Regions from separate parts of the Enterobacter sp. DVT3837 genome, predicted to be linked through region 1. Evidence: predicted binding sites of a transcription regulator. Region 1 holds the regulator's gene; each other region holds the start of a gene.
What was found. The regulator LexA, encoded in region 1, represses DNA repair genes until DNA is damaged. The targets are predictions, from matches to a motif close to TNCTGTATGTACATACAGNA.

Region 2: the regulator LexA is predicted to act here: its motif matches at 1,492-1,511, upstream of rmuC (DNA recombination protein RmuC).
Region 3: the regulator LexA is predicted to act here: its motif matches at 1,950-1,969, upstream of dinB (DNA polymerase IV).

Annotation. Positions count from the first base shown of each region.
Region 1 covers NZ_JBWDLA010000001.1:1,107,868-1,111,742, reverse strand. Annotated here, with positions in the region: gene plsB (glycerol-3-phosphate 1-O-acyltransferase PlsB) at 1-929, opposite strand, end outside; gene AC0XWG_RS05440 (diacylglycerol kinase) at 1,084-1,452, shown strand; gene lexA (transcriptional repressor LexA) at 1,561-2,169, shown strand; gene dinF (MATE family efflux transporter DinF) at 2,233-3,570, shown strand; partial or broken gene AC0XWG_RS05425 (hypothetical protein) at 3,567-3,641, shown strand; gene AC0XWG_RS05420 (CsbD family protein) at 3,690-3,875, shown strand, end outside.
Region 2 covers NZ_JBWDLA010000001.1:1,729,659-1,733,533, forward strand. Annotated here, with positions in the region: gene AC0XWG_RS08470 (dienelactone hydrolase family protein) at 1-394, opposite strand, end outside; gene udp (uridine phosphorylase) at 650-1,411, shown strand; gene rmuC (DNA recombination protein RmuC) at 1,555-3,012, shown strand; gene ubiE (bifunctional demethylmenaquinone methyltransferase/2-methoxy-6-polyprenyl-1,4-benzoquinol methylase UbiE) at 3,079-3,834, shown strand; gene ubiJ (ubiquinone biosynthesis protein UbiJ) at 3,848-3,875, shown strand, end outside.
Region 3 covers NZ_JBWDLA010000001.1:547,865-551,739, reverse strand. Annotated here, with positions in the region: gene nqrE (NADH:ubiquinone reductase (Na(+)-transporting) subunit E) at 1-442, shown strand, start outside; gene nqrF (NADH:ubiquinone reductase (Na(+)-transporting) subunit F) at 453-1,676, shown strand; gene nqrM ((Na+)-NQR maturation NqrM) at 1,676-1,879, shown strand; gene dinB (DNA polymerase IV) at 1,987-3,045, shown strand; gene pepD (cytosol nonspecific dipeptidase) at 3,117-3,875, opposite strand, start outside.

The DNA of each region.
Region 1 (3,875 bases):
ATGTGGCTGCGGTGGCAGGGGACATAGACAATTTCATGGCCATCATGCGCCAGTTGGCGTACACGCTCGGCGTTATGGACGTTGATGCCCTGATAGAGACGGTTCCAGGTAAAGCTGAGAATGCGATCGGACAGACGAATCATCTCGTAAGAGAAGTTCGCTGCAATCTCTTCCATCAGTGCAATGGCGTTCTGCTGGGCTTTCTCATGTGAAATCTTCTTGCTGCGCGCTTCGTCTTCGACGGCACGGGCAATCGCTTTGGAGGCCAACAGCTTGTTGAACAGATCCTGACGCGCCGGGAGACGCGGCCCAACGGCAGCGAGGCGCTGACGGGCGAAGTGCATTCGCGCTACGCGCGCCAGTTTTTGCGCGATGATCTTGTCGGTGCCATGCTCGTCCGCCATTCGACGCAGCGAAACGGAAGGGGAGAAACGCACAAAGCTGTCGCGTCCCAGCCAGGAGACTGCGAAGAACTTCTGGATGCCGTTAAGCATGCGCAGCGGTGGATTCTCTTCACCTTTTTCACGACCCGGGCGACGACCAAACATCACCGATACTGGCACCATCTGCACATCCAGATCAGGATTGCTGCGGTGCAGGTCGAGATAGTCATGGAACAGCTTGATGGACTCTTCTTTTGGCGTGTAATAGGTAAACACGCGCGGTCCACCGTGAATGAACACGTAGCGCGGCAGCAGAGTACCGTCAACTTCTAGCGGTTCAAGCGGGTCAGGTAAGTCATGCGCCAGGCACTGGGCGCGAAGCGTCAGTAAGTCTGCCTTCGAGTTATAAGGCAAAACGTACATAATGGGGCGCGACGTATCGAGCCCCAATTCCAGCGCGGGTTCTGCTGGGATAGACTTGCTTTTTACCAGGATGCTTAATGGTAAATTAAGTAATTTGTAGTAAATTCGTGGCCAGCCGGACATAAACGATGTAAAGCCTCTGGTTAATAATGCAATTGCGGCGCAAGGATAACAGAAAGCGCGCAAAATTTCTGTTGTTACCCGTCATACTTCAGGCGGCAGCGAAACGCGCTGCCACTATAGTTACTGACGCTATTTCCAATAAAAGGTTCTTTTAATGGCCAATAATACCACTGGGTTAACCCGAATCATCAAAGCCGCCGGCTATTCCTGGAAAGGTTTCCGTGCCGCGTGGATCAATGAAGCCGCCTTTCGCCAGGAGGGCGTCGCCGCTATCATCGCGGTGATTATCGCCTGCTTCCTTGATATTGATGCAATAACACGCGTTCTTCTGATCGGCTCCGTACTGTTGGTGATGATAGTGGAAATTCTCAATAGCGCTATTGAGGCCGTTGTTGACCGGATTGGTTCAGATTTCCACGAGCTCTCTGGCCGGGCAAAAGACATGGGTTCCGCTGCCGTGTTGCTGGCGATTATTACTGCGGTCATTACATGGGTCACGCTGCTTTGGTCACATTTCCGATGAGCCTCGAGGAATAATTAAGTCCCTGGTTTTTTGTGCAGTTTTTGGTTCCAAAATCGCCTTTGACTGTATATACTCACAGCATAACTGTATATACACCCAGGGGGCGGAATGAAAGCGTTAACGACCAGGCAGCAAGAGGTGTTTGATCTCATCCGGGATCATATCGGCCAGACGGGTATGCCACCCACGCGTGCGGAAATCGCTCAGCGTCTGGGCTTCCGTTCTCCGAATGCTGCCGAAGAACACCTGAAAGCGCTGGCGCGTAAGGGCGTGATTGAGATTGTTTCGGGCGCGTCACGCGGTATCCGCCTGCTGGTGGAAGAAGAGACGGGCATTCCGCTGGTGGGGCGTGTTGCTGCCGGTGAGCCTTTACTGGCACAGCAGCATATTGAAGGCCACTACCAGGTCGATCCGGGGATGTTTAAACCGAGCGCTGATTTCCTGCTGCGCGTAAGCGGCATGTCGATGAAAGACATCGGTATTCTTGACGGTGATCTGCTTGCGGTTCACAAAACGCAGGATGTGCGAAACGGCCAGGTTGTGGTCGCGCGTATTGATGACGAAGTGACCGTTAAGCGTCTGAAAAAACAGGGTAATACCGTACAGCTGCTGCCTGAAAACAGCGAATTCTCCCCGATTGTGGTGGATCTTCGCGAACAGAACTTCTCTATCGAAGGGCTGGCAGTAGGGGTGATTCGCAACGGCGAATGGCTGTAATCTCTTCCTGACAGGCTACGGCGTTGCTGTAGCCTGCTTCCTTTACCTCTCCCGGTATTTTTCATGTCACTGCTGACGGCATCAGATAAGGCATTGTGGCGTCTTGCACTGCCGATGATTTTCTCCAATATTACCGTGCCCTTGCTGGGTCTGGTCGATACTGCTGTTATTGGTCATCTGGATTCACCTGTTTATCTTGGCGGCGTGGCGATTGGCGCGACGGCAACCAGCTTCCTGTTTATGCTGCTGCTCTTTTTGCGCATGAGTACTACCGGGCTCACGGCACAGGCGTATGGTGCCAGAGATCCTCTGCGTCTGGCCCGCGCGCTGGTGCAGCCGCTCATTCTTGCGCTTGGTGCGGGAGTATTAATCGTTGTATTGCGCTCGCCCCTGATTGACCTCGCGCTTCACATCGTTGGCGGTAACGAGGCAGTGCTGGAGCAGGCGAGACGTTTCCTGGAAATTCGCTGGCTCAGTGCGCCGGCATCACTGGCTAACCTGGTTCTGCTGGGGTGGTTACTGGGCGTGCAGTATGCCCGCGCGCCCGTCATTTTGCTGGTGGTGGGAAACCTTCTCAACATTGTGCTTGATGTCTGGCTGGTAATGGGTCTGCATATGAACGTGCAGGGGGCTGCACTGGCGACGGCAATTGCCGAATACGGGACTTTTATCATCGGTCTGTGGATGGTCTGGCGCGTGCTGGCGATGCGCGGGATCTCTCTTGCGCTACTCAAAACCGCATGGCGCGGCAATATCCGTAAGCTGCTGGCACTCAACCGCGACATCATGCTGCGCTCACTTCTCCTTCAGCTCTGTTTTGGCGCGCTGACGGTTTTCGGGGCTCGGCTGGGGCCAGACATCGTCGCGGTCAATGCCGTATTGATGACGCTACTGACCTTTACCGCCTACGCGCTGGACGGTTTTGCCTATGCTGTGGAAGCACATTCCGGGCAGGCGTACGGTGCGCGCGAAAGCGGGCAGCTTCAGGATGTCTGGCGGGCAGCCTGTCGTCAGTCAGGGCTGGTGGCACTGGCATTTGCGCTGGTTTATGCCGTTTTTGGCGAGCAGATCATTGCATTACTCACCTCACTTCCCACACTGCGTGAACTGGCGAGCCACTATCTCATCTGGCAGGTGATCTTACCGGTGGTCGGTGTCTGGTGTTATCTGCTGGACGGCATGTTCATTGGGGCTACGCGCGGAGCCGAAATGCGTAACAGTATGGCGGTGGCAGCAGCAGGGTTTGGTCTGACGCTGCTGACGCTTCCCTGGCTTGGCAATCACGGTTTGTGGCTGGCGTTGGCCGTTTTCCTCTCGTTGCGGGGCCTGTCTCTGGCCTTTATCTGGCGCCGTCACTGGCGAAATAATACCTGGTTTCCTTCCCATCACGATATATCGTGACGGTTAAAGATTCCGAATATCAAAATAGCTGCAGAATCCTTAACTACAATTATTATCACGTCCAGCAGAAAAGAACGTAACGGACGTTACGACCCGACGCTTAACAAGAGGACACGATGATGAATAAAGACGAAATCAGCGGCAACTGGAAGCAGTTCAAAGGTAAAGCGAAAGAGCAGTGGGGGAAGCTGACAGATGACGATATGACCGTCATTGAAGGTAAACGCGATCAGCTTGTCGGTAAAATCCAGGAACGCTACGGCTACGCAAAAGACCAGGCGGAAAAGGAAGTCGGCGACTGGGAA
Region 2 (3,875 bases), 620 kb from region 1:
TACGTGCTGCCCAACTGGCAACGTGGTCGAGATCGGCCATGACCTGCGCGTCAGGGACTTTGCTGACCAGGTTGCTGAGTAATGTTGGAATATCGCTGTAGTCGTTCGGATCGCCCTGACGGAAGTAGAGCTCTGGCGCAACGGCCAGATACCCTTCCAGCGCCAGCCGGCGGCAGAGGTCGCGGATATGTTCGTGAACACCAAAAATTTCCTGAACCACAATGACGATGGGCAGCGGACCCTCTGCCGATTTTGGCCGCGCGTGGTAAGCCGGCATATTATCCCCCTGCGAGGGGATGGAGGTCTCACCCGCCGTTATGGCCTCTTCGGGCGTTGAAACGATGGTTGAAGCATGCGGGGCTGCAGCAGGTGCAAAACCGATTTTTTCAGTCATGGCATTCTCCGTACCAATGAGTTAGCGCAAAGGTAAATATAGACACCAGGTTAACAACCCACAGTGCCTTAAACGGTCTATCTTTTGTGCAGCACACCACGATAAAACTTGTTAATGTGATGTGAATCACTTTTCCATGGAAATTTACTGCAATCATTTTCATTCATGGTGAAGTGCATCACGAAATTATGCGTATTGCTTCTGTAAAGTACCATTTTACTTCTTCTGACTAACCGACCCACAGAGGAGTCACCTATGTCTAAGTCTGATGTTTTTCATCTCGGCCTCACCAAAAACGATTTACAAGGGGCTACGCTCGCTATCGTCCCGGGTGATCCTGAGCGTGTGGAAAAGATCGCCGCGCTGATGGATAAGCCGGTTAAGCTGGCAGCCCATCGTGAATTCACCACCTGGCGTGCAGAGCTGGATGGCAAAGCCGTGATCGTGTGTTCTACCGGTATCGGTGGCCCGTCGACCTCCATTGCTGTTGAAGAGCTGGCGCAACTGGGCATTCGTACTTTCCTGCGTATCGGTACCACCGGCGCTATTCAGCCGCATATCAATGTCGGTGACGTGCTGGTCACCACCGCATCTGTGCGTCTGGACGGGGCAAGCCTGCACTTCGCGCCAATGGAATTCCCGGCAGTGGCAGACTTCGAATGTACCACTGCGCTGGTTGAAGCGGCGAAATCTGTGGGCGCGACCACGCACGTGGGTGTAACTGCCTCTTCCGATACTTTCTACCCAGGCCAGGAGCGCTATGACACCTTCTCTGGTCGCGTGGTGAGCCGTTTCAAAGGTTCTATGGAAGAGTGGCAGTCCATGGGCGTGATGAACTACGAAATGGAATCCGCCACGCTGCTGACCATGTGCGCAAGCCAGGGTCTGCGTGCCGGTATGGTGGCGGGCGTTATCGTCAACCGTACGCAGCAGGAGATCCCGAATGCCGAAACCATGAAGCAGACTGAAAGTCATGCTGTGAAAATCGTGGTTGAAGCGGCGCGTCGCCTGATCTAGTCCTCTCTTCTGCATACAATAAAAGGCCGACACGTTCGGCCTTTATTTTTTGCGTAGCGCCTCGCAGGAAAACCCTTTCAAACTGGACGTTTATACAGCACAATTCTATTTTGTGCGGGTAATACGTTGATGCAGGGGGCATTGTGGATATCTCGATCCTGATTTACGCGGTGATTGCGCTGGTGGGCTTAGGGATTGGCTGGCTCATTTCCAGCTACCAGCATGCACAGCAGAAGGCCGACCAACTGGCCGAGCGAGAAGAGATAGTCGCCGATTTAAGCGCGGCAAAACAGCAAGTTGCTCTGAGCGAGCACTGGCGCGATGAGTGCGAGTTGCTCAACAACGAACTACGCAACCTGCGGGATATCAACACCTCGCTGGAAGCTGATCTCCGCGAAGTGACCACCCGTCTTGAATCCACCCAACTGCATGCGGAAGACAAAATCCGTCAGATGATCAACAGCGAGCAACGCCTCAGCGAACAGTTTGAAAACCTCGCCAACCGCATTTTCGAGCACAGCAACCGCCGCGTTGATGAACAGAATCGCCAGAGCCTGAACAGCCTTCTGACGCCTCTGCGTGAACAGCTGGACGGTTTTCGTCGTCAGGTGCAGGACAGTTTTGGTCAGGAGGCTCGCGAGCGGCACACGCTGGCGCATGAGATTCGCAATCTTCAGCAACTGAATGCACAGATGGCACAGGAGGCGGTCAACCTGACTCGCGCGCTGAAAGGGGATAACAAAACCCAGGGAAACTGGGGGGAAGTGGTCCTGACCCGCGTGCTCGAGGCCTCAGGCCTGCGTGAAGGTTATGAGTATGAGACTCAGGTCAGCATCGAAAATGATGCTCGCTCGCGCATGCAGCCCGATGTCATAGTGCGTCTGCCTCAGGGCAAAGACGTTGTCATCGACGCCAAAATGACGCTGGTGGCATATGAGCGCTACTTTAATGCGGAAGATGATTACACCCGAGAGTCGGCATTGCAGGAGCATATTGCTTCCGTGCGTAACCATATCCGTCTGCTGGGCAGAAAAGACTACCAGCAACTGCCGGGCCTGCGCTCACTGGATTACGTGCTGATGTTCATTCCGGTTGAACCGGCCTTCCTGCTGGCACTCGACAGGCAGCCTGAACTGATCACCGAAGCGCTGAAAAATAACATTATGCTGGTCAGCCCGACCACGTTGCTGGTGGCCTTGCGAACCATTGCGAACCTGTGGCGCTATGAACACCAGAGCCGCAATGCGCAACAGATTGCCGATCGAGCCAGCAAGCTGTACGACAAAATGCGTCTGTTCGTGGACGATATGTCCTCGGTCGGGCAAAGCCTTGACCGCGCGCAGGATAACTACCGTCAGGCAATGAAAAAACTCTCCTCCGGACGTGGCAACTTACTGGCACAAGCTGAGGCATTCCGTAGTCTGGGCGTCGAAGTAAAACGCGAGATTAATCCGGAACTGGTTGAACAGGCCACGTCGCAGGACGAGGAGTTCCGCCTGCGTGAAGGCAGTGCTGAACAAATGACAAACAGTGAAGACAACGATTTAGCAGCGGAATTATCGCCAGATGAGCAGCCGACGCGTTTGTTTCGCGGTGGTTGAATCGTAGGGCAAACGCGTCCAATCTGGTACACTTCACAAACATTTTACTGATAAGCAGGCTCTGAGATGGTTGACGATTCACAAGACACGACGCACTTTGGTTTTCAGACTGTTGCCAAAGCGCAGAAAGCTGACATGGTGGCCCACGTATTTCACTCTGTGGCGGCGAAGTACGATGTGATGAATGACTTGATGTCATTCGGTATTCATCGCTTGTGGAAGCGCTTCACCATCGACTGCAGCGGTGTGCGTCGTGGACAAACGGTGCTTGATTTAGCTGGCGGTACGGGCGATTTAACCGCGAAATTCTCTCGCCTGGTAGGCGAAACTGGCCGTGTCGTTCTGGCAGATATTAATGATTCAATGCTGAAAATGGGACGCGAAAAGCTGCGTAACATCGGCGTGGTGGGGAATGTGGAATATGTGCAGGCGAACGCCGAAGCGCTGCCATTCCCGGACAACACTTTTGACTGCATTACCATCTCCTTCGGTCTGCGTAACGTCACTGATAAAGAGAAAGCGCTGCGCTCTATGTATCGCGTGCTGAAGCCGGGTGGACGTCTGCTGGTGCTTGAGTTCTCTAAACCGATTATTGAACCACTGAGCAAAGCTTACGACGCTTATTCATTCCACGTGCTCCCTCGCATTGGTGAGCTGGTGGCAAACGACGCGGAAAGCTACCGTTATCTGGCTGAATCTATTCGTATGCACCCGGATCAGGACACATTAAAAGCCATGATGCAGGATGCGGAATTTGAGAACGTTGAATATTTCAACCTGACGGCGGGTGTCGTCGCGCTGCATCGCGGTTACAAATTCTGAGTGGAGGTGTCTTGTGCCCTTTAAACCCCTGGTCACTGCTG
Region 3 (3,875 bases), 560 kb from region 1:
GGTGCCGATCAACAACCTGGTATACAACTTTGTACTGCGGGACGGCGCGCTGGTGGAAGGCGTTGATCTCAGCTTCCTGAACTTCATCACCTTTATCGGTGTGATTGCGGCGCTGGTGCAAATCCTTGAGATGATCCTCGATAAGTATTTCCCGTCGCTATACAACGCGCTGGGGATCTTCCTGCCGTTGATCGCGGTGAACTGCGCCATCTTCGGCGGCGTCTCGTTTATGGTTCAGCGTGATTACAACTTCAGTGAATCCGTGGTGTACGGTTTCGGTTCTGGCATTGGCTGGATGCTGGCGATTGTCACCATGGCGGGGATCCGCGAAAAAATGAAATATGCCAACGTGCCTGCAGGCCTGCGTGGCTTAGGGATCACCTTTATCACCACCGGGCTGATGGCGCTGGGCTTTATGTCCTTCTCCGGTGTGCAGCTATAAGGGCTAACTGATGGAAATTATGCTTGGCGTAGCGATGTTCACGCTGATTGTACTGGTGTTGTCAGGGCTTATTCTGGTGGCACGTGCGAAGCTGGTGAATTCCGGCGACGTGGTGATTGATATTAACGACGAGCCGCAGAACCAGATCCGTACGCCCGCCGGAGATAAACTGTTGAATACGCTCTCCGGCAACGGGATCTTTGTCTCTTCGGCCTGTGGCGGCGGTGGTTCCTGTGGACAGTGCCGCGTTACGGTGAAAGAGGGTGGAGGAGATATCCTGCCAACCGAACTGGCGCATATCACAAAGCGTGAGGCAAAAGAGGGCTGTCGTCTGGCCTGCCAGGTCGCCGTACGTCAGAACATGAAAATAGAGTTGCCGGAAGAGATCTTTGGCGTTAAAAAATGGGAATGTGAAGTTATCTCTAATGATAACAAAGCCACGTTTATCAAAGAGTTGAAGCTGCGGGTGCCGGAAGGGGAAGATGTTCCGTTCCGCGCCGGAGGATACATTCAGATTGAGTGCCCGAAACACGCTGTGGCGTATGCTGACTTCGACGTGCCGGATGAGTACCGCGCCGACTGGGACAAATTCAATCTCTTCCGCTTTGTATCGGAGGTAAAAGAGCCAACGCTACGCGCCTACTCGATGGCTAACTACCCGGAAGAGAAGGGCATCATCATGCTCAATGTGCGTATCGCCACGCCGCCACCGAATGTGCCGGATGCACCGCCGGGTGTCATGTCTTCGTACATCTGGTCTCTCAAGCCTGGTGACAAAGTGACGATCTCCGGTCCGTTCGGTGAGTTCTTTGCCAAAGATACCGACGCGGAAATGGTGTTTATCGGCGGCGGTGCCGGCATGGCCCCGATGCGCTCGCACATCTTTGATCAGCTCAAACGACTGGGTAGCCAGCGTAAAATCAGCTTCTGGTACGGGGCCCGTTCGCTGCGTGAGATGTTCTACGACGATGAGTTCGAACAGCTGGCGCGTGAAAACCCGAACTTTACCTTCCACGTGGCGCTTTCCGATCCGCAGCCGGAAGATAACTGGACGGGCTATACGGGGTTCATCCACAACGTGCTGTATGAAAACTACCTCAAACAGCATCCTGCGCCGGAAGACTGCGAGTTTTATATGTGTGGCCCGCCAGTAATGAACGCCGCAGTCATTAAGATGCTGAAAGATCTTGGCGTGGAAGATGAGAGCATCATGCTTGATGACTTTGGAGGCTGATGATGCTGACGTTTCTGGCAACCTTTGCGGTTTTTGTGCTTGTCATCTTCGGCATGTCGTTAGGCTGGATCGTTAAGCGGAAAAGCCTTCAGGGCAGCTGCGGCGGCATCTCTTCCATTGGGATGAAGAAGGTGTGCGATTGCCCGGAACCGTGCGATGCCCGTAAAAAACGCATGGCGCGCGAGCAGCAGCGCATCATTTAATCTGGTAGGTCGGGTAAGGCGAAACCGCCACCCGACAATTCTCACGCACACTTCTCAACCCTCATTTATTTACTGTATACTTATCCAGTAATGAGTGAGGGCTTACTATGCGCAAAATAATCCATGTTGATATGGACTGCTTTTTTGCCGCAGTGGAGATGCGTGACAACCCGGCGCTGCGGGATATTCCCATCGCCATTGGCGGCAGCCGCGTTCAGCGTGGTGTTATCAGCACCGCCAACTACCCTGCGCGTAAATTTGGCGTGCGCAGCGCCATGCCTACCGCAATGGCCCTGAAGCTTTGCCCTCATCTCACTCTTTTACCCGGTCGCTTTGACGCTTACAAAGAGGCCTCAATTCATATTCGGGAAATCTTCTCCCGCTACACCTCTCGGATAGAACCGCTGTCGCTGGACGAAGCCTATCTTGATGTGACCGACAGCGTACACTGCCAGGGCTCAGCAACCCTGATGGCACAGGAAATCCGCCAGACCATCTTCAAAGAGTTAAATCTGACCGCGTCGGCAGGAGTCGCTCCGGTGAAATTTCTGGCCAAGATCGCCTCCGATTTAAATAAGCCCAACGGTCAGTACGTCATCACGCCGGAAGAGGTGCCTGCGTTCTTAAAAACGCTGCCACTTGGCAAAATCCCTGGTGTGGGAAAAGTATCTGCTGCAAAGCTGGAAAGTATGGGATTACGGACCTGTGAAGATGTGCAGCGAAGCGATCTGGCAATGTTGCTTAAGCGTTTTGGAAAATTTGGGCGCGTACTGTGGGAACGCAGCCAGGGGATTGACGATCGTGATGTGAACAGCGAACGGCTACGGAAATCCGTTGGGGTTGAGCGAACGCTGATTGAAGACATTCATGACTGGTCTGAATGCGAAACCATCATTACGGAACAGCTCTATCCTGAGCTGGAGCGACGCTTGCTCAAGGTGAAACCGGATCTGCTCATTGCCCGTCAGGGTATCAAATTAAAATTCAACGATTTCCAGCAGACCACGCAGGAACATGTCTGGCCGCGTCTGAATAAAGAGGATCTCATTGCGACGGCGAAAAAGGCATGGGAAGAACGAAGAGGAGGGCGAGGGGTGAGGCTGGTGGGATTGCACGTCACGCTGCTGGACCCGCAGTTAGAGCGGCAGCTGGTTTTGGGATTGTAAAAAAGCCCGGAAGTACTAACCGGGCCTACGTTTTTCACCCTCTCCCTTTTGGTGAGGGCTGGGGGAGGGAGTTACTTAACAGGAATCGCTTTCAGCAGCTCAGTCAGCAGCGTCCAGTAATGACCCACGCTTTCGATATGAACCTGCTCATCCGGAGAGTGTGGCCCGGTAATAGTTGGCCCGATAGAGACCATGTCCATATTCGGATACGGTTTCTTGAACAGACCACATTCCAGACCCGCGTGGATCACCTGAATGTTCGGTGTGCTGTTGAACAAACGCTGGTAGGTTTCACGGACCAGTGCCATCACCGGAGAACTTGCATCCGGCTGCCAGCCAGGGTAACTGCCTTTAGCAGATGTTTTCGCACCGGCCAGCGTGCCCAGAGATTCCAGCATGCTCACCACGTACTCTTTGCCTGTGTCGATAAGTGAACGGATCAGGCAGATGATCTCTGCGCTGTCGTCACTCATGGTCACCACGCCCACGTTCAGAGAGGTTTCAACCACGCCTTTGGCCACGTCAGAGTTGCGGATCACGCCGTTTGGCGTCGCGTTCAGCAACTGAACGAAGGTGTCGCGGGACTGCGCGGTCAGCGCGGCTTTATCCGTGGAGACGGGTTCCAGCACCACGGTCAGATTTTTCTCTTTCGCCGACAATTCGTTTTTCAGGATATCCAGATACACGCTGGAGAGTTTTTTCAACTCGTCCGCTTTTGCCGCTGGTACGGCCACGGTGGTGAATGCTTCACGTGGGATCGCGTTACGCAGGGTACCGCCGTTGAAGTCTACCAGACGTAGATCCAGCTCAGCCGCATGGCCAGCCAGGAA